Regions from separate parts of the Cupriavidus sp. CP313 genome, predicted to be linked through region 3. Evidence: predicted binding sites of a transcription regulator. Region 3 holds the regulator's gene; each other region holds the start of a gene.

Region 1 (6,567 bases), on a different contig from region 3:
CTTGACCGGGGCCGGCCTTGTCGACTAACCTTTGCAGGCCATCCGGCGCCTGCCGGATGCGCACCAACCACGAGCGGCCCCCGGCCCTCCTCCTCCAGGCACGATGAACCGTTACACCAGCACACTCAGCCAGGCTGCCGATGCGTCCCGCATCGCTGCCCGCGCTCGCGTGCTGGCTGCCCTGGCATCGGGCCGCGCCCTGCGCGCTTCCTCGCTACTGCTAAGCCTATCGATCGGTTGCCGGGCCTAGTGCCCCGTGGCAGTTCGGCAGCCTTTCGCCACCCTTTTTCCGTTTTTCTTTTTTCACTTTCCCTGGCCCACTAGCGAGGAAGGAGACCCCGTATGCTCAGCAATCCCGCCACCAAGTACCAGCCCGCCGCCACCGTCGACATCCCTGACCGCAGCTGGCCCGGCCGCACCATCACGCGCGCACCGCGCTGGATGAGCACTGACCTGCGCGACGGCAACCAGGCCCTGATCGAGCCGATGAACCCGGCACGCAAGCTGCGCTTCTTCGAGCAGCTGGTGAAGATCGGCCTGAAGGAAATCGAAGTGGCGTTCCCCGCGGCCTCGCAGACCGATTTCGACTTCGTGCGCATGCTGATCGAAGAGCAGCGCGTCCCCGACGACGTCAACATCGTGGTGCTGACGCAATCGCGCGAAGACCTGATCCGCCGCACCGTCGAGTCCGTGCGCGGCGCAGCGCGGGCCACAGTGCACCTGTACAACCCGATCGCGCCGGCATGGCGGCGCATCGTCTTCAACGCCTCGCGTGAAGAGATCAAGGAGGTCGCGGTCTCGGGCACGCGCCTGATCAAGTCGCTGACCGATGCCATGCCTGGGACGGCATGGACCTATGAGTATTCGCCCGAGACTTTCAGCCTGGCCGAGCTCGACTTCTCGCTGGAAGTCAGCGACGCCGTCTCTGCCGCCTGGCAGGCCGGCCCGGGCCGGCCGATGATCCTGAACCTGCCAACCACGGTTGAATGCAGCACGCCCAACGTGTTCGCCGACCAGATCGAATGGATGCACCGCCGCCTGGCACGGCGCGAACACATCGCGCTGTCAGTGCACCCGCACAACGACCGCGGCACCGCGGTGGCCGCCGCGGAACTGGCGCTGATGGCGGGCGCGGACCGCGTCGAAGGTTGCCTGTTCGGCAACGGCGAGCGCACCGGCAATGTCGACTTGGTGACGCTGGCGCTCAACCTCTATACGCAGGGCGTGGCGCCCGAACTGGACTTCTCCGATATCGACGCGGTGCGCCAGTGCGTGGAGCACTGCAACCAGCTGCCGGTGCATCCGCGCCACCCGTATGTGGGCGACCTGGTGTTCACCGCGTTCTCGGGCTCGCACCAGGATGCGATCCGCAAGGGCTTTGCGCAGCAGCAGCCGGACGGCATCTGGGAAGTGCCCTACCTGCCGATCGACCCGGCCGACCTGGGCCGCAGCTATGACGCGGTGATCCGCGTCAACAGCCAGTCCGGCAAGGGCGGCATGGCCTACCTGCTGGAGCAGGTGCATGGCATCTACATGCCGCGCCGCCTGCAGATCGAATTCAGCCGCGCGGTGCAGGCCATGACCGACGACACCGGGCTCGAGGCGAGTGCCGATGATCTTTATGGTTTGTTCCAGCGCGAGTACCTCGCGCAGCAGACACCGCTGCGCTATGTATCGCACCAGCTGGTGTCTGACAGCGGCGGGGCCACGGAGATCGAGGTACAGATGGTGCGCGACGGCAAGCCGTGCAGCGTGCGCGGCACCGGCAACGGGCCCATCGATGCCTTCGTCAATGCGCTGGACTTGCCGGTACGCGTGATGGATTACCACGAGCATGCGATGACCGCCGGCGCGGATGCGCGCGCGGCCTGCTACGTGGAAGTGCGTGTGGGCGATTCGCCGACAGGGTTCGGCGCGGGCATCGACGCCAACCTGGTCACGGCCTCGCTGCGCGCGGTGATCTCGGGCGTGAACCGGCACCTGCAGGCCGGCTCTGGCGCGGCGCAGGCCCCGCAGTCCGCAGAGGCCGCTGAGGCCTGACACCGCAAGCCGCGGCAAGAAAGCCGGTGTGCCCCGCCCCCACGGGGCACACCCGGAAAGACGCCCTTGCGGACGCCCACGACATGCTCGGTGCCGATCCGCACACGCTGCCTGCGTGCTCGGATCTTTCGCACAGCGTAAGGGGCAGCATCGCACCGCGCCACGAATAATTCCGCATGTGTTTAGAAGCGACGGCGCGGCTGGCACCGTGGCGCCTTCCTCGCTGTAGCGCCTGCGCGACGCAGCCAGCCCCGTTCCCTTCTGCTTGTTTTGGGTCAAAGCCCAGCCCGGCCTGCTCGGCCAAACTGGGTCCGGATTTGATACCAGACCAAGTAGAACCTCATGAAAACACTCTCTCTTCGCACCCGGGTCACCTGTTCCGCCATCGCCGCCTGCGCCATGCTCGGCGCCTTCGCCACCCCTGCTGCCGCCGCCGCGGACGATGCACAGGGCAACTGGATGGTGCGCCTGCGCGGCACCTATCTCGACATGGCCAAGAGCTCCGACCCCGTCGGCGGCGTCGGCCCGTCGGACCGCATCACGGTCAACAACAAGTGGATTCCCGAGTTCGACGTCACCTACTTCTTCACGCCGAACATCGCCGCCGAACTGGTGCTGACAGTGCCGCAGAAGCAGGACGTCTACCTGGACGGCAACAAGGTCGGCACCTTCAAGCATCTGCCGCCGACGCTGCTGGTGCAGTACCACTTCATTCCCAACGGCACCTTCCGCCCGTATGTCGGCGCCGGCCTGAACTTCACCCGTATCTGGGGCGCGGACATCGCCAACAACTCGCTGCAGCTCGATAGCTGGAGCGTCGGTCCCGCGCTGCAGATCGGCATGGACTACAAGCTGACCAAGAACTGGTTCCTGAACGCCGACATCAAGAAGATCTGGCTGTCGAGCGATGTGAAGGCCGGCGATGTCAAGGTATCCAAGGTGAACCTGGATCCGTGGCTGTTCAGCATGGGTGTGGGGTATCGCTTCTGATCCTGCAGTGCCATGCAAAAGGCCGGCGCCAATCAGGCGCCGGCCTTTTGCTTTTCCGGATGAGCGAGGGTGCAGACCTACCGGAACGCCGGCTCATCGAAGCTGCGCAGCTTGCGCGAATGCAGCTGCTCCACCCCGTTCTCACGCAGGATGCGGATCGCCTCCAGCCCGATGGTCATATGCTGGCTGACGCGCTGGCGATAGAACGCGTTGGCCATGCCGCGCAGCTTGAGCTCGCCATGCAGCGGCTTGTCTGACACGCACAGCAACGTGCCATACGGCACGCGCAGCCGGAAGCCATTGGCCGCCACCGCCGCGCTTTCCATATCGATCGCAATCGCGCGCGACTGGTTGAAGCGCGCATACAGCGACTTGGACTTCAGCTCCCAGTTGCGGTCATCGGTCGAGACCACCGTGCCGGTGCGCATGCGGGTCTTCATCTCGTTGCCGGACAGCCCGGTCACGCGCGCCACGGCCTCCTGCAGGGCCACCTGGATCTCGGCGATCGGCGGCACCGGCACCCACGGCGGCAGGTCGTGGTCGAGCACGTGGTCGTCGCGCACATAGGCGTGCGCCAGCACGTAGTCGCCCAGCTGCTGCGAGCGGCGCAGGCCGCCGCAGTGGCCCACCATCAGCCAGCAATGCGGGCGCAGCACGGCCAGGTGGTCGGTCATGGTCTTGGCGTTGGACGGCCCCACGCCGATATTGACCAGCGTCACCCCCAGCTTGTCTTCGCGCACCAGGTGATAGGCCGGCATCTGCGGCAGCGCGCGCGGGCGCGAGGCGTCGTCGGGCTCCGCGCCGCCCAGTTCCTGCATCACGTCGCCGGGCTCGACAAAGCGGGTGTAGCCGCCGCCGTCGCTGCTGGCCATCAGGCCCCGGCCCAGCTCGACAAACTCGTCGACATAGCGCTGGTAGTTGGTGAACAGCACGAAGCGCTGGAAATGCTGCGGTGCCGTGCCGGTGTAGTGGTACAGCCGCTGCAGGGCCAGGTCCACGCGCTCGGCCGGGAACAGCGACAGCGGCCAAGCCTCGCCCGGAATCGGCTCATAGGTGCCGTTGGCGATGCCGTCGTCGATGCGGCTCAGCTCGGGCAGCACGAACGATGCCTCCAGCTCGCGCGCCTGGGTGTAGCTGATGTCGGTGGTAGAAGCCTCGATCACGAACGGCAGCGGGATCGGGCGCCGGCTCAGTCCCACCACCACCGGCACGCGGTGATAGCGCATCAGCCGCTCGATCTGGTCGCGGTAGTAGTCCGCCAGCAGGTCGGGGCGGGTCACGGTGGTGCCATACACGCCCGGGTAGGCCACCGTGCCCCATGACGGCCGGCTGTCGGTGACCATGGTCTCGATGTTGACCGAGATGCCCAGGTACGGATAGCACGCATGCGCGGCCGAGGGCAGCGGCTTGCCGCTGGCGAAGGCATCGAAGCGCGCGCGCACGGCGCCGACCGAAGCTTCATAGATGTCGCGGATGCGCGCGATCGCCGCATCCGCGTCGGTGAACTCGGCAAGCTGGTCGGCCGGATGAGCGGAGGAAAAGACGGGGGCGTTCATGGAGGCCATGATACCGCGCCGGCGCGCCCGCGTGAGCAGCACCCGACCCCGCCGGAAGCCAAATTGACGCGCCCGCGCCCGCTCGCTACACTCCGCCAATTGCGCGGCACGGGTTCCCGTGCCGTTCTCGACTCGCGGCGCCCCTAGTGGCAGGGGCGGCGAGGGGCCGTACACGCTTGACTGGGAGAGCCGCCGATGGAAATCCGTAACCTGTTGCCCGACGACATCGAGGCAGCCAGACAACTACTGATCGCCAACGGCTGGGCCCACCGGGTGGGCGGCCCGGAGAAATTCGCACGGCTGGTGGCCAACTCCCAACGGGTGGTCGTGGCGGTGGAGCACGGCGAGATCGTCGGCTTTGCCCGCGCGCTGTGCGACGACGTCTGCGACGGCTTCCTGTCGATGGTTGCCGTCGCGCCCAGCCACCGCCGGCGCGGCATCGGCCGCGCCCTGGTGCGGCACATCGTGGGCAACGACCCCGACATCACCTGGATGCTGCGCGCGGCGCGTTCCTCCGAAGCCGCATTCTTCGGCCAGCTCGGCTTTACGCCGTCGATGGTGGCAATGGAGCGGCGCCGGCCCTGATCCGCCAGCGCCCCCGGGCGCAGCGTCAGCGTGCGCCCATCTTGCGCCGGAACTCCTCGGCCGTACCCACCTGCCGGAACAGCGGCCCGCCCGGTGCGAAGCGATCCGCGCTCGCCAGCGGCCCCACCACCACCGGTTCGAATCCCGCATCGCGCACCAGCTGCGCGGCCACGTCGAGCGCGGCCTTGTCGTCGCCGGCGATGGGCACCGCCACCAGGCCGCCCGCCCGGTGATGCTCGCTGGCAAACTGTGCCGCCCCCATGAAGTTGAAGGCCCGCACCACGCGCGCGCCGCGCAGGTAGCGCGCAGTGGTGATGCCGATGCCGTCACGCCTGGCCTCCTCGGTGATCGGGCCATCGCGGTGCTCGTAGGCGTTGGTGGCATCGAGCACGATCTTGCCCCGCCAGGCATCGGCATGGTCGCGGCTGAGCTGTGGCAGCGCGCCGTAGGGCGTGGCCAGGAACAGCACGTCAGAGAACGCAATGGCCTCGGCCACGGTGCCGGCGCGCGCCAGCGTACCCAATTCTTCCACCAGCGGCTTGAGTGCCTCCGGGTGCCGCGACGAGAACAGGACCGGGTGTCCGGCCTTGACCCACAGCCCGCCCACGGTGCCGCCGATGCGGCCCGAGCCGATCACGCCGATGCGCTGCGCGGCGGCCTCGCGGCTGGCCGCCGGGCCAGGCTGGGCGCGCACGGCGCGCGGCAGGGGCACGGCCAGCACCAGGGCCGCGGCGCCGGCGCCAAGCCAGCGGCGGCGGGCAGGATCGAAGCGGGATGCATTGGCGTTCATCGCAAATCCTCCGCAGTGGACACAACCATCGGCCCCGTACGTCATACGGGACGCTGGGATGACTCTAGGCGAAAAGCGCCGTCCCTGCGTGGGCGGCTAGCGGTCGTTGCGGATCGGCCCGAATTCGGCCGGCACCCACGCATACCCGGCCGCATCGCGGCGCACATGGCCAAGGCCCGGGAAGGGCATATGCGCGCCCCCCACCCACAGCCGGCCCTTGGCGGCATCGGCCAGGATGCGCTGGCGCGTGATCACGGCCTGGTTGCTGTCCACGTCAAACTCGATCGCCACCTGCGGGCGCCGGAACTGCACCGCATGGCTGTGGATGATGTCGCCCCACAGCAGCAGGCTGTCCTTGCCCGAGGTGAACAGGTAGCCACTGTGGCCCGGAGTATGGCCATTGGCCGGCACCGCGCGCACACCGGGAACGGGCTCGACACCGGCGCCGCCGTTGAAGGGTCGGAAGCGCTGCGCAGCCTGGTATGGCGCGACCGCGGCGCGCGCCATGGCGAACAGGCCCTGCGCCTCCTTCGGCGCGGCGGCGGCATTGGCTTCGCTGAGCCAGTAGTCGGCATCGGCCTTGTCCACATGGACGGTTGCGTTCGG
Region 2 (6,567 bases), on a different contig from region 3:
GCCAATGGCGCGCAGCGTCCGGCCCGCCTGCCGGTGCGCGCACTGGTGCTGACGCCCACGCGCGAACTGGCCGCCCAGGTCGAAGAGAGCGTGCGCAACTACGGCAAATACCTGCGCCTGCGCTCCATGGTGATGTTCGGCGGTGTCGGCATCAATCCGCAGATCGAACAGCTCAAGCGCGGCGTAGAGATCGTCGTGGCCACGCCCGGCCGCCTGCTGGACCACGTGTCCCAGCGCACCATCGACCTGTCGCAGGTGGAACTGCTGGTGCTCGATGAAGCCGACCGCATGCTCGACATGGGCTTCATCCATGACATCCGCAAGATCCTCAACGTGCTGCCGGCCAAGCGCCAGAACCTGCTGTTCTCGGCGACGTTCTCGGACGATATCCGCACGCTGGCCGACCGCCTGCTGAACAACCCCGCCTCGATCGAGGTGGCGCGGCGCAATACCACGGCTGAAACCGTGGACCAGCGCGTCTACCCGGTGGACCGCGAGCGCAAGCGTGAACTGCTGGCCCACCTGGTGCGCCAGCATGACTGGCACCAGGTGCTGGTGTTTACGCGCACCAAGCACGGCGCCAACCGCCTGGCCGAGCAGCTGACCAAGGACGGCCTGTCGGCACTGGCGATCCATGGCAACAAGAGCCAGTCGGCGCGCACGCGCGCGCTGTCGGAATTCAAGACCGGCACGCTGCGGCTGCTGGTGGCAACCGATATCGCCGCGCGCGGCATCGACATCGACCAGCTGCCGCACGTGGTCAACTTCGACCTGCCCAACGTGCCCGAGGACTATGTGCACCGCATCGGCCGCACCGGCCGCGCCGGCGCCGAGGGCGAAGCGATCTCGCTGGTCTGCGTGGACGAGATTGCGCTGCTGCGCGATATCGAACGCCTGATCAAGCGCAAGCTCGAGCAGACCGCGCTGCCGGGCTTCGAGGTTGACCCGAGCATCGCCCCCGAGCCGATCCAGAAGGGCCGGCAACAGCGTGGCGGTGGTGGCCAGGGGCAAGGACAAGGCCAGGGCCGCGGACGCGCCCAGGCGCGTCCGGCCGGCAACGAAGGCGAGGGCGCCCAGCGCCAACGCCCGGCGCGCGAAGCGCAGGCTGCGCCGCGGCAAGCCCAGGGCGGCCAGCCGCGCACGCGCGCTGCCGAAGGCGGCCAGCGCGGCAACGGTGCAGCCAATGGCAACCGTGGCGGCCAGCCCGCCGGCGGCGCGCGCAATCCCGCACCGCGCCGCGATGGCCAGGAGCCGGCGCGCCAGCAACGGACCACGGCTCAACCCGCGCGCCAGCCGCACGACGCGGCACCGGCACCGGCGCGCAATCGCCGTCCGGCGCCGCAGGCCGCGCTGCTCGGCGGCAACCGCAAGCCGGCGCGCTGAGCGGGACAGGCTGACACCATGCACGCGCCCGACGCCCCGGCCGACCCCGGCGTTCCCTACGCCGGCCTGACGCCGGAGCTGATGCTGGACGCGCTGGAAGGCGCCGGCCTGCGCCCCGACGGGCGCCTGCTGGCGCTCAACAGCTATGAGAACCGCGTCTGGCAGCTGGGCATCGAAGATGCCGCGCCGGTCATCGCCAAGTTCTACCGTCCGGGCCGCTGGACCGACGCGGCCATCCTGGAAGAACACGCCTTCGTGCAGCAGCTGGCCGATGCCGAGATCCCGGCCGTGCCGGCCATGGTGCTGGCACCGGGCGAGGCCGGCACGCTGCTGCATCACGCCGGCTTCCGTTTCGCGGTATTCCCCCGCTGCGGCGGCCGCGAGCCCGCGCTGGACCGTTCCGACACGCTGACCTGGCTCGGCCGCTTTATCGGCCGCATCCACGCGCTGGGGGCGACGCAGCCCTACCAGGCGCGCCCGGCGCTGGATCTGGAAACCTTCGGCGTTGCCCCGCGCGACTGGCTGCTCGCCAGCGGCTGCATTCCCGCCGACCTGCTGCCCGCGTGGCAATCGGTGACGGACCTGGCGCTGGACGGCGTGCGCCGCTGCTATGAGCGCGCCGGCGAGGTGCGCCTGCTGCGCACCCACGGCGACTGCCATCGCGGCAACGTGCTGTGGATTGACGAGGACGATGCGCGCGGCGGCACCCATGGCGCGCCGGGCCCGCATTTCGTCGATTTCGACGACAGCCGCATGGCGCCGGCGATCCAGGACATCTGGATGCTGCTGGAGGGCGACCGCGCGTCCATGCAGGACCAGCTGGCCGATATCGTTGCCGGCTATGAAGACTTCGCCGAATTCCAGCCGCGCGAACTGTGGCTGGTGGAAGCGCTGCGCACGCTGCGGCTGCTGCACTACAGCGCCTGGCTGGCCAGCCGCTGGGCCGACCCGGCCTTTCCGGCCGCCTTCCCGTGGTTCGGCACGGCGCGCTACTGGCAGGACCGCATCCTGGAGCTGCGCGAACAGGTGGCGCTGATGGACGAAGCGCCCCTGTGGGGCGCCTGAGACCTACCGGGCGGCGCCGCCAGGGCGCCGGTATTCCGCTGCTTTGCTCAGCTCTTCTTTTCAGGCGCCTTGACCAGCAGCACCGGGCACTCGGCCTGCGCCAGCACGCGGCCCGCGACTGAACCGATCACCGCATCGAAGAACGAACCCCGGCCATGCGTGCCCATCACGATGGCCGCGGCGTCGACCGAGCGCGCACAGGCAACGATGCGCTCCGGCGCGAAGCCGTGCAGCGGGTGCCGCTCGAACGGCACCTTGGCTGCGGACAGGATGTCGCAGACCGCCGCCATGGCCTTGTCGCTGGCCTCCTTGTGCCAGTCGTCGATGGTCTCCTTGCTGACAAAGGCGCGCACCTGGCCGCTTACTTCCGGCGCCACATGCACGACATGCACGGTGAAGCCGCTCTGCAGCAGCTTGCCTTCGGCGATAAAACGGGCCGCGGCGTCGCTGAAGGCCGAGCCGTCGGTGGCGAGCACGATATTGGTCATGTTGGGAATCTCCTGGATGGGGGCTGTCGGCAGGCGGTGCGCCATGAGGCGGCACCGCCATCTGGAACCATCATGGCACCTAGTGTCCTGCCAGGACCCGATTTAGATCAAGTCGGATCGGATTTATCCGATCCCGCCGTGCGATAGCCGGCCGGCTGACGGATTCCGTCAATCCGGCTGAAGCATTTGGCCATTGCCCCGTCAACGCGGTGGCGCGTAGCATGCTCCCGAGCCCCGCGGCAGGCATTGGCACGCCCGCGCTGCCGCAGGCACGGCCCATCCCATACCAATTCAATGCAAGCTGCCCCCGGCCATGGCGCGGGCGGGCGGCGATTCCGGAGACGACGATCATGAGTGAGCGTGGCAACCTGCTGCCCCTGCGCGGTATCAAGGTAGTGGAATTCGAAGGCATCGGCCCCGGCCCGTTGTGCGGCGCGATGCTGGCCGGCCTGGGCGCCGAGGTCACGCTGGTGACCCGCCCGGTCGCGCCGGATGCCCGCCGCATCCTGCGCGGCCAGCCCGTGCCGCCTGAGATGGAGCTGGAGCACGGCAAGCGCGTGGTGCAACTGAACCTGAAGTCGCCGCAAGACGTGGCCGCCGCGCTGGACCTGGTGGCCGGCGCCGACGCGCTGATCGAAGGGCTGCGCCCGGGCGCGATGGAGCGCCTCGGCCTGGGCCCGAAGGTGTGCCATGCACGCAATCCGCGCCTGGTCTACGGCCGCATGACCGGCTGGGGCCAGACCGGCCCGCTGTCGCAGAGCGCCGGCCACGACCTTAACTACATCGCGCTGACCGGCCTCTTGTCGATGGCCGCGCGCGAAGGCTCACTGCCGATGGTGCCGCCGACCGTGGTGGGCGATGCCACCGGCGCGCTTGGCCTGGCATTCGGCATCACCAGCGCCATCCTGAGCGCGCGCGCCAGCGGCGAGGGCTGCGTGGTGGATGCAGCCATCACCGATATCGTCGCCATGCTGGGCTCGCTGGTGCAGGTGTCGCGCGCAGCCGGCACGCTGGGCGGCCCGCAACCCAGCCCCTTCCACGATTCGCCGTTCTATGACGTCTTTCCTTGTGCCGACGGCCGCGCCATCACGCTGGGCGCGCTTGAGCCGCAGTTCTACCGCGAGCTGCTCGAGCGGCTGGAACTGACCGACATCGACCCCGCCACGCAGTATGACCGCGCCCATTGGCCCGCGGTGAAGGCGCGCATTGCCGCGTGCATCGCAGGCAAGCCCAGCACCCACTGGGAGGCAGTGCTGGGCGGCACCGACGTGTGCTTTGCGCGCGTGCTGACCCTGGACGAGGCCGCGCGCCATCCGCACAACCAGGCTCGCGGCACGTATCGGCTGTACCAGCAGGGCGAGCGCGAGGTGCCGCGTTCGGCGCCGGCGCCGCGCTTCCTGCCCGCAGGCACGGAATGACCTGGGGCCGCGGCACTGATGCTGCGGCCTCTCGAATCTGCTTGATCGGTTCGGCTACCATGCGGCATCCACCCAAACCGGAGACCCATGCCATGGCCGAACCCAGCCAACCTCCCGCCTATACCCCCACGCCGGCCTTCGAGGCCGGTCTTGGCGTGCGCACCGAAGTGCTCGGCCCCGAGCACGTCAAGCGCGCGCTGGACGCCGCCGCGCAGCAGGGCGACACCAGCCTGCAGCAACTGGTGACGGAGTTCGCCTGGGGCACGGTCTGGACCCGCGACGGCCTGGACCGCAAGCAGCGCAGCCTGGCCACGGTGTCGATGCTGATTGCGCTGAACCGGCCGCAGGAGCTGGCCGGGCACCTGCGTGGCGCGCTCGCCAACGGCGTTACGCCGCAGGAACTGCGCGAGCTGATGGTGCACAGCGCGGTCTACTGCGGGTTCCCCGCGGCACTGGATGCGAGCCGCAAGCTGACTGAAGTCCTTGACGCTGCCAACGGGTAACGCCGACCGCGGCATCGGTACGAAAACAGCGCGATGCAGAAAAGTCTGACTCTGATGCAGATTTTGCCGCATCTGCGCGGCGAGGATTCGGCGCGTCAGGATCTCTCCGGCCCCTTAACCTTGGCACCAGGCCAAGCCATGCCAGTCGTTAAGGAGCCTCAAATTGCATCTCGCGCTGATCGTCGACGAACCTTCCCCGTTCCGCACCACGCTGTCCGCTGAACTCTGCGCTGAGCTGGGCGCCGGTGAAGTACTGGAAACGGATGGCATGCGGGAAGCGTTCCGGCTGGTCCGCGAGCACCGGCCGGGGCTGGTGCTGGTCGATGTCGAGCGCTTCGGCAATCCCGGCATCGACTTTGTCCGGCGCGTCTCGGCGACGCTGCCCACCGTGCCCTTGCTGGTACTGTCCGACAGCGATGCCACGCTGGCGTCGGTGCGGGCGCTGCGCGCCGGCGCCCATGGCTTTGTGGTCAAGCAGCGTGGGCTGGCCGAGGTGATGCAGGCCGTGCGCGGCGTGCTGGGCGGCTACCTGGTATTTCCCATGCATACGCTGGAGACCGTGCGCCAGATCGGCGAGCAGCGGGAATCCGGCTTTGCGCGGCTGAGCAACCGCGAAATCACCATCCTGCAATACCTGGCGCGCGGCCATTCCAACAAGTCGATCGCGGCGCAATTGCTGATCAGCAGCAAGACGGTCAGCACCCACAAGGCCAACATCATGGCCAAGCTCAATGTCGGCTCCCTGGTCGAAATGGTGGACTACGCGCGCCGGCATCAGCTGGTGTGGTGACGCGCACCCCGGGCGGCTTGCCGCACCATGCCGCCATCGCGGGTAGACTGTGGGCGTGTGTGATGAATCCGAGCTTTCCGCCCGATGCCTCCGACCCTGAATGCCGCCGCGCGCCGCCTGGGCGCTGTGGTGCTTGCCTGTGCCGCCGCGTACCTGGCCACGCCTGCGTTCGCCAATGAACCGATGTGGTTTGCGCAGGGCCGTCCGGTGCCGGCGGCCCGCCAGGCCGTCGATGCGCTGGCCGCGGCCGCGGCCGACGGCCTCGATCCGCGCGACTACGATGCCGACGCCTTGCGCCAGGCCGTGGCCCAGGCCGCCAGCGGGCCAGCATTGCCGCCGGACGCGGCCGCACGCGTGGATGCCGCGCTGAGCGCCGCGATGGAGCGGATGCTGGCAGACCTGCACGGCGGACGCGTCAACCCGCGCGCGGTCCATGCCAACTTTGCCCCGCAGGCGGAACGGCCCTTCGATGCCGCCATCTGGCTGCGCGATGCCGTCACGCAGCAGCGGCTGCCCGATGCCATCCGCCAGGCAGCGCCCACCTTCCCGCTCTATGGCACGCTGCGGGAGGCCCTGGCGCGGTACCGCGAGATCGCGAAGCAGCCGGCCTGGGGGCAGCCGCTGCCACCCTTGCCGGCGAGCAAGCTGACGCCGGGCCAGCCCTGGGCCGGTGCTGCGGCGCTGGCTGCACGCCTGGTTGCGCTGGGCGACCTGCCCGCCGGCACCCAGGTGCCGGCCCGCTACGAAGGCGCCCTGGTCGACGGCGTCAAGGCGTTCCAGTCGCGCCACGGCCTGGAGGCCGACGGCGTGATCGGCGCGGCCACGCTGGCACAACTCAACCTGCCCATTGCCAGCCGTGTGCGGCAAATCGAACTGACCATGGAGCGGCTGCGCTGGACGCCGCTGGACGGTCCGCGCAT
Region 3 (6,567 bases):
GCGACGGCCTGCAGTACGAGTGCATCGGCTGCGGCGCCTGCATCGACGCCTGCAACCAGGTCATGGACAAGATGGACTATCCGCGCGGCCTGATCCGGTACACCTCGGAAAACGCGATGCGCAAGGCCTTGTCCGCGGCGGCATCGCGCAAGCGCCTGCTGCGTCCGCGCGTCATCATCTATTCCGTGATCTGGGTGGTGCTGCTGGCCGGCTTCATGGCGTCGATCGCGCTGCGCACGCCGCTGAAGGTCGACATCATCCGCGACCGTGGTGCGCTCGGCCGTGAAGTGGAAGGCCGCTGGATCGAGAACGTCTATCGCCTGCAGCTGATCAACACCACCGAAGCGCCGATGAAGATCAGCGTGCAGGCCGACAGCGACGAGCTGAAGAACCTGAAGGTGGAGTACGACAAGCAGGCCGAATCGCTGGCGCCGACGTCCAACCGGTTGCTGCCGATCCGGATCCGCGTGCCGATCGAGGCCGCGGCGCAGGGCACGCACAAGATCAACGTGACAGTGACGAGCGAAGGCACGGAGGGGGGGCATGCCGAAATCCGGCAATCCACCAGTTTCATCGTGCCGCGCGATTTGTGAGGCTAGTGTCCTGTTCCGTAAATGGCTTGCCAAAATGAAATCGTCCAGTTGGTCGTCAGGCTAGGCGCGAGGAGGCGCCATAGCCGTAGCTATGGCAACGACGAGCAACGACGCATGGCGGCCAACTGGGCGATTTCATGGCAAGGTATTTGCGGAACAGGACACTGGGCAGACGCGGACGTAGTCGTCAAGATGAAGGGGGCAAGATGAGTCAGCAAGGCAATCCGTGGTGGAAGGAGCCGTGGCCGTGGCTGTTGATGAGCGGTCCGCTGGTGGCGATGGTGGCGTGCGGCGTGACGATCTGGCTGGCATCCACGCATCCGGACATGCCGGTGCAGGGTGCAACGCGCCATGGCCTGGTGGTGGAGAAGGCCGATGCCGCGCCGCCCAAGGCTGCTGCAGCGAGGCAGCCATGAGGTTGCGCTGGCTGATGTGGGTACTCTGGCCGGCGTTCCTGATGGCTGGGTTTGCGACCGCGACGGTGTTTTCGGTGGTGGATCCCGGTGACCTGAACTTCTTCGGCCAGCCGATCGAAGCGTCCCGCGAATCGGTCTACACCATCGGCTTCCTGATGGCCTGGGTGTTCTGCGCGTTGTCCAGCGGACTGACGCTCTACACCATGCCGACGCGGCTCAGCGATACCGACGAACTGGAATGAGCGCGCTGGCGTGAGGTCTGCGCTGCCATGGCCGGATGCGGCACTGGCAGCGCTTGGCCGCCTAGCAGGAGCGGCTGTAGAGTTGCTTGATGCCGTCGATGTCCACCAGCTTGACGTGGCGCTGGCGAATCTGGATCAGGCCGGCTTCGGCAAAGCGAGAGAACAGGCGGCTGACGGTTTCGAGCTTCAGGCCCAGGTAGCTGCCGATCTCTTCGCGGCTCATGCGCATCACGAACTCGGACGCCGAATAGCCGCGCGCCGACAGGCGCTCAGAGAGGTTGATCAGGAAGGCGGCAAGGCGTTCCTCGGCGCGCATCGAGCCCAGCGTGACCAGCATCAGCTGGTCGTGCGTGATTTCCTTGCCCATCAGGCGCAGGAACTGCTGCTGCAGCGACGGCAGGTCTGCCGACAGGGTCTGCAGTTCGCCCATGCGGACCACGCAGACTTCGGTATCTTCCAGCGCGGCCGCATCGGAGGCGTGCTGCATCTCGCCCAGCCCGTCGAGACCTACAATTTCGCCAGGCAGGTGGAAGCCGGTAATCTGCGAGCGGCCGTCTTCGGTGGTGACGTGGGTCTTGAGCGTGCCAAAGCGCACGGCATAGACCGCGGTGAGCGGATCGCCCATGCGATACAGGGTTTCACCCTTGTGCACACGGATGCGTTCCTGCACCAGCGTGTCCATCTTGGCGAGGTCTTGCTGCGACATGCCGACCGGAAGGCACAGCTGCCCCATCGCACAGGTGGAGCAGCGGGGCGACATCTCGGTAATGGGAATGGAGGTGAGCAATTGGAACCTGCTAGAAATGGCAGCGTGGGCGCGATTAGGACATTTTACCGTGCGATGTGATGTGGTAGGGAGTGAGAATTGACATTTGGCGTGCTGATCAGCGTTTTTCTGCTGGCTTTGCTGGGCGGGGTCCACTGCGCCGCCATGTGCGGCGGCGTGGCGCTGGCCGTGGAGCAACGCCGCGGCGCGGCGGCGACGATCAGTTTGGTGCCCAGCCGCGCCGCCTGGCTGGGCGAGTTGCTGACTATGCACGTGGGCCGGATTTCGACCTATATGCTGCTTGGCGCCGCGCTCGGCGCGGTCGGTGCCTCGGCGTGGAAGCAGGACTACATGCCGCTGCAGCGCTGGCTGTTCGGCGCGGGCAGCGTCATGCTGCTGTGGTCGGGCTGGCGGTTGCTGCGCGGCAACATTTTTACCGTCAACTGGCTGGAGCGGCTGGCGGCGCGCGCCAGCGCAGCCGTGGCGCGGCGGCTGAATGGCCTGGCAGGTGGCTTGCCGGCCTTCATGCGGGTGCGCGGCGGCCTGGCGCGGCGCTATGGCGTGGGCCTGGCATGGGGCCTGGTGCCGTGCGGCATGGTCTATGGGGCGCTTACGCTGGCGCTGCTGGCGGGCAACGCGGCGTCCGGCGCACTCGTGATGGGCGTGTTCGGGCTCGGCACACTGCCTAACCTGCTGGTGCTTTCCGGCCTGTCGGGCTACTTGCGTACGCTGTCGCGACGTCCCGGCGTGCGCCTGGGGGCCGGCCTGGCGGTGATGGCGTTCGGCGGCCTTGGCATTGCGCGAGCGGTGCTGCTGCCACATTCGCTGGCCGAGCATGGATTCTGCCTGGTGTTCTGAGGCGCCGGCGCCGCCCGGGCAACGGATGATGGTTGCAGGCGGGGGCGGGAATGCCATACAATCGCCAACATTGCGGTATCGCGCGGTGTAATATGAGCCGCGGTAAGCAGCGGGCGAGCAGCGCCAGGCGGCCTTCATACCAGAAGGCGCGTTCAGGGCAGGGGAAGCGGAAGGTTTTCGATGCCCGTCCCGTCCCCACAGTCCATCCGGTTCAAAAGATCTGGTTCAAAAGTCCGGCTGGCACTGCGGTGTTGGCGATGCCGGCCTTGCTCCCGATACCCGTTTTTCTTGCGTCCGAGGCCTTCAGTTCGCTGACAGCGACGTCCGATATGTGCGGACGCGCTACGCAAGAGGTTCGCTGGCCGGCCCATAACGGCATGCGAACGATCTCCTGCCGGAACGACCCGGCAACTCGATGCAAAGATAGGGAAGTGCACGGCCTTGGATGCAGCAGGTATCCGGCTAGCTGCGCAATGAGATGGCGGTGGCTTTCGCACCGCTGTATCCAAAATCTCCGGTGCCCCGGATCCGTCCGGGAGCAGGTGCAAAGACAGGCTGCACACCATCAACATGAATACCCAAGAGGCGAAGATCGTCCTCGAGACGGCGCTGATCTGCGCGCAGGAACCGTTGCGCGTCAATGATCTGCGGCGGCTGTTTGACGACGACGTCGGCGCAGACACCATCCGCGTGCTGCTTGAGGAACTGCGCCAGGACTGGCGGCCGCGCGGCGTGGAACTGGTGGCCCTGGCCAGCGGCTGGCGCTTCCAGAGCCGGCCGGAAATGCGTGAATACCTCGATCGGCTGAATCCCGAAAAGCCGCCAAAATATTCGCGCGCCGTGATGGAAACACTGGCAATCATTGCCTACCGGCAGCCGGTGACCCGCGGCGATATCGAAGAAATCCGCGGCGTGACGGTCAGCACGGAAGTCGTCAAGAAGCTTGAGGACCGCAGCTGGATCGAGGTGATCGGACACCGCGACGTGCCGGGCAGGCCGGCGCTGTATGCGACCACCAAGGCATTCCTGGACGATCTTGGCCTGCGTACGTTGGATGAGCTGCCGCCGCTGGAAGATGCCCAGGCGCAGGCGCAGGCAACCCTGCTGGAACAGCAGGCCATCAATTTTGAAGACCTGGCTGCAAACAAGGCGGCCAGCGCCGACGAAGAGGCATTTGCCGACCCCGCCGCGCAGGCAGCGGATGTGGCCGAAGCATCCGTCGCAAACGAAGCCGAGACGACCGACCCGGTCGACGAAGGCGCCAATGGCTTTGACGTGCAACCGCTGCAAGCTGCAGCCGACGATGCCGCCGAGGCCGCTTCCACCGAACCAGCCGCACCCAATCCGGACGGGGCGCGGGGCGATTTGCCGGACAACGGCACCCCGCCGCACCCGAGCGAGCACGACGAGCGCGTGCCGAACTGAACAACATGCAACATCCGATAGTGAATATCTTGTCTGATTCCGTTGAGCAAGACACCCGCAATGCGGGTGCACCCGCCGACACCGGCGCCGCAGAACCCGGATCGGGCAGCGAAGCCGCGCCCCGCCGCAAGGGGCTGCGCCGCGGGCTGAGGAACCTGGTCGCATCGCGCCGCCAGGCGGCGCAGGACCGCGGCGAGGGCGCCGAAGGCGCCAGCGCCGGCGGCCAGGGCGATGCCGGTGAACCGGGCGCCGCACAGGCGGCGGGCGGCGCGCGCGGTGGCCAGCGTGGCCGCGGCAAGCGCAAGACGGGGCAGGGCGAGGGCGGCCAGAGTAGCCAGGGCGGCCAGGGCGGCCAGGGCACCAGCAAGGCAGACAAGGTGGACCGCGCTGCCAGGGCCGAAGGCACCGACAAGCCCGAGCAGCCCGGCCGCAAGCGCAAGCCGGTCCAGCGTTCAGGCAAGGCGGCAGCGCCGGGCGAGGCGCAGGGCGCCGGCGCGCGGCAGCAGGGCCGCCGCAGCAAGGATGGCGGCAAGCCGCAGACGCCCCGCAAGGGCCCGGGTGGCGGGGACAAGACCGCGGCGAGCAGCGAAGACCTGTTCCGCTTCGTGATCTCCGAGCAGTACGACACCGAAGACACCGTCATCCCGCGCACCAAGGCCAAGCCGGTGCGCGAGCTGTCGGCCGACGACGACGCGCCCAAGCTGCACAAGGTGCTGGCCGAGGGCGGGCTGGGCTCGCGCCGCGAGATGGAAGAGCTGATCCTGCAGGGCCGCGTTTCAGTCAACGGCCTGCCGGCCCATATCGGCCAGCGCATCCTGCCGGCGGACCAGGTCCGCGTGAACGGCAAGCTGATCCACCGCAAGGTGTCGAGCAAGCCGCCGCGCGTGCTGCTGTACCACAAGCCCGCCGGCGAGATCGTCAGCCAGTCCGATCCGGAAGGCCGTCCGACCGTGTTCGACAGCCTGCCGCGCATCAAGAGCGGCAAGTGGGTCGCGGTGGGCCGCCTGGACTTCAATACCGAAGGCCTGCTGATCTTCACCACCTCGGGTGACATTGCCAACCGCTTCATGCACCCGCGCTACGGCGTGGAGCGCGAGTACGCGGTGCGTACGCTGGGCGAACTGGCCGAAGCCGATCGCCAGCGCCTGCTGCACGGCATCAAGCTCGATGACGGCGAAGCCAACTTCCTGCGCATTGCCGACGGCGGTGGCGAAGGCGTCAACCAGTGGTACCACGTGGCCCTGACCGAAGGCCGCAACCGTGAAGTGCGCCGCATGTTCGAGGCGGTCGGGCTGACCGTGTCGCGCCTGATCCGCACCCGCTACGGCCAGTTCCTGCTGCCGCGTGGCCTCAAGCGCGGCCGCTGGCAGGAAGTCGAGCCGAATGACGTCAAGGCGCTGATGGCCGGTGTTGGCCTGAAGGTGCCCGGCAAGGGCGAGCAGGCCCCCAAGGGTGCCACCAAGGTGGGCGGCCGCAAGCAGCGCACCGAAGCCGCGATTGCCGGCATGCCGATGCCCACGGGCATGGACGGCCTGCCGCGCTTCGACCAGGGCGGTGCCCGGGGCGCTGGCGGCGGCCGCAGCAGCCAGCCGGATCCGATGAAGACCTCGATGGGCTATATCAGCCACGGGCCCACGCTGCTGACCTCGCACGCGGCCAACCTGGGCGGCGGGCGCGGCACTGGCGCACGCCAGGGGCGCGGTGGTGCCGGCATGGGCGGCATGGGTGGCATGCGCGGTCAGGGTGGCCAGGGCCAGGGCGCTCTGGGCGGCCAGGGTCAGGGCAAGCCGCGTCGCGGCGGCGGCGGCGAAGCCAACGGCAATGTGATGCCGAAGGCGTCGAAACCGGGCGGTAACCGTTCCCCGCGCGGCGGTAGTGGTGGCGGTGGCGGCGGCAACCGTGGTGGCAACCGCGGCGGCAACCGATAAGCGCTGATTGCGGCGCATGGCGGGCTGAATGCTTGCCGGCGCCGCATGCAGTGCGCGGTAAATGTCTGGCTTTTGCCTTTTCGACATAATCCGCGTATAATTCAACTCTATTCAAAAAGCCATCCTCGTCGAGGATGGGCGAATGATGGGCATTGCGCCCATTTTTTTTTTGGTTCGCCCGTTTTTCGGTTCTCTCCGCTGGAGCGGGGGGATGGCGGACAGGCAGGGCTGCAGCAGGGTCGTCCCGGACGGCACCGGCGGGTTTGCCTGCCACGGTGTTGATGGCCATTACTCGGGATAACAGTGCATCTGGCAGATTTGATCGAAACCACCCTAAGC

What was found. The regulator FNR, encoded in region 3, switches genes on or off when oxygen is low (the NO sensors DNR and NnrR bind a similar motif). The targets are predictions, from matches to a motif close to TTGATNNNNATCAA.
Region 1: a site for FNR is predicted at 2,306-2,319, ahead of ACW4E8_RS28725 (OmpW/AlkL family protein). Genes of this name have one in related genera too.
Region 2: a site for FNR is predicted at 3,034-3,047, ahead of ACW4E8_RS02765 (universal stress protein). Genes of this name have one in related genera too.

Annotation. Positions count from the first base shown of each region.
Region 1 is NZ_JBSVZB010000025.1:79,234-85,800, forward strand. It holds gene leuA (2-isopropylmalate synthase) at 343-2,040, shown strand; gene ACW4E8_RS28725 (OmpW/AlkL family protein) at 2,383-3,030, shown strand; gene ACW4E8_RS28730 (AMP nucleosidase) at 3,108-4,595, opposite strand; gene ACW4E8_RS28735 (GNAT family N-acetyltransferase) at 4,782-5,171, shown strand; gene ACW4E8_RS28740 (NADPH-dependent F420 reductase) at 5,197-5,961, opposite strand; gene ACW4E8_RS28745 (MBL fold metallo-hydrolase) at 6,058-6,567, opposite strand, start outside.
Region 2 is NZ_JBSVZB010000002.1:118,078-124,644, reverse strand. It holds gene ACW4E8_RS02775 (DEAD/DEAH box helicase) at 1-1,383, shown strand, start outside; gene ACW4E8_RS02770 (serine/threonine protein kinase) at 1,402-2,448, shown strand; gene ACW4E8_RS02765 (universal stress protein) at 2,496-2,936, opposite strand; gene ACW4E8_RS02760 (CaiB/BaiF CoA transferase family protein) at 3,287-4,354, shown strand; gene ACW4E8_RS02755 (carboxymuconolactone decarboxylase family protein) at 4,447-4,857, shown strand; gene ACW4E8_RS02750 (LuxR C-terminal-related transcriptional regulator) at 5,021-5,647, shown strand; gene ACW4E8_RS02745 (L,D-transpeptidase family protein) at 5,732-6,567, shown strand, end outside.
Region 3 is NZ_JBSVZB010000008.1:106,197-112,763, reverse strand. It holds gene ccoG (cytochrome c oxidase accessory protein CcoG) at 1-593, shown strand, start outside; gene ACW4E8_RS13965 (membrane protein) at 800-1,009, shown strand; gene ACW4E8_RS13960 (hypothetical protein) at 1,006-1,251, shown strand; gene fnr (fumarate/nitrate reduction transcriptional regulator Fnr) at 1,313-2,038, opposite strand; gene ACW4E8_RS13950 (sulfite exporter TauE/SafE family protein) at 2,117-2,875, shown strand; gene scpB (SMC-Scp complex subunit ScpB) at 3,446-4,300, shown strand; gene rluB (23S rRNA pseudouridine(2605) synthase RluB) at 4,306-6,228, shown strand; gene rimP (ribosome maturation factor RimP) at 6,532-6,567, shown strand, end outside.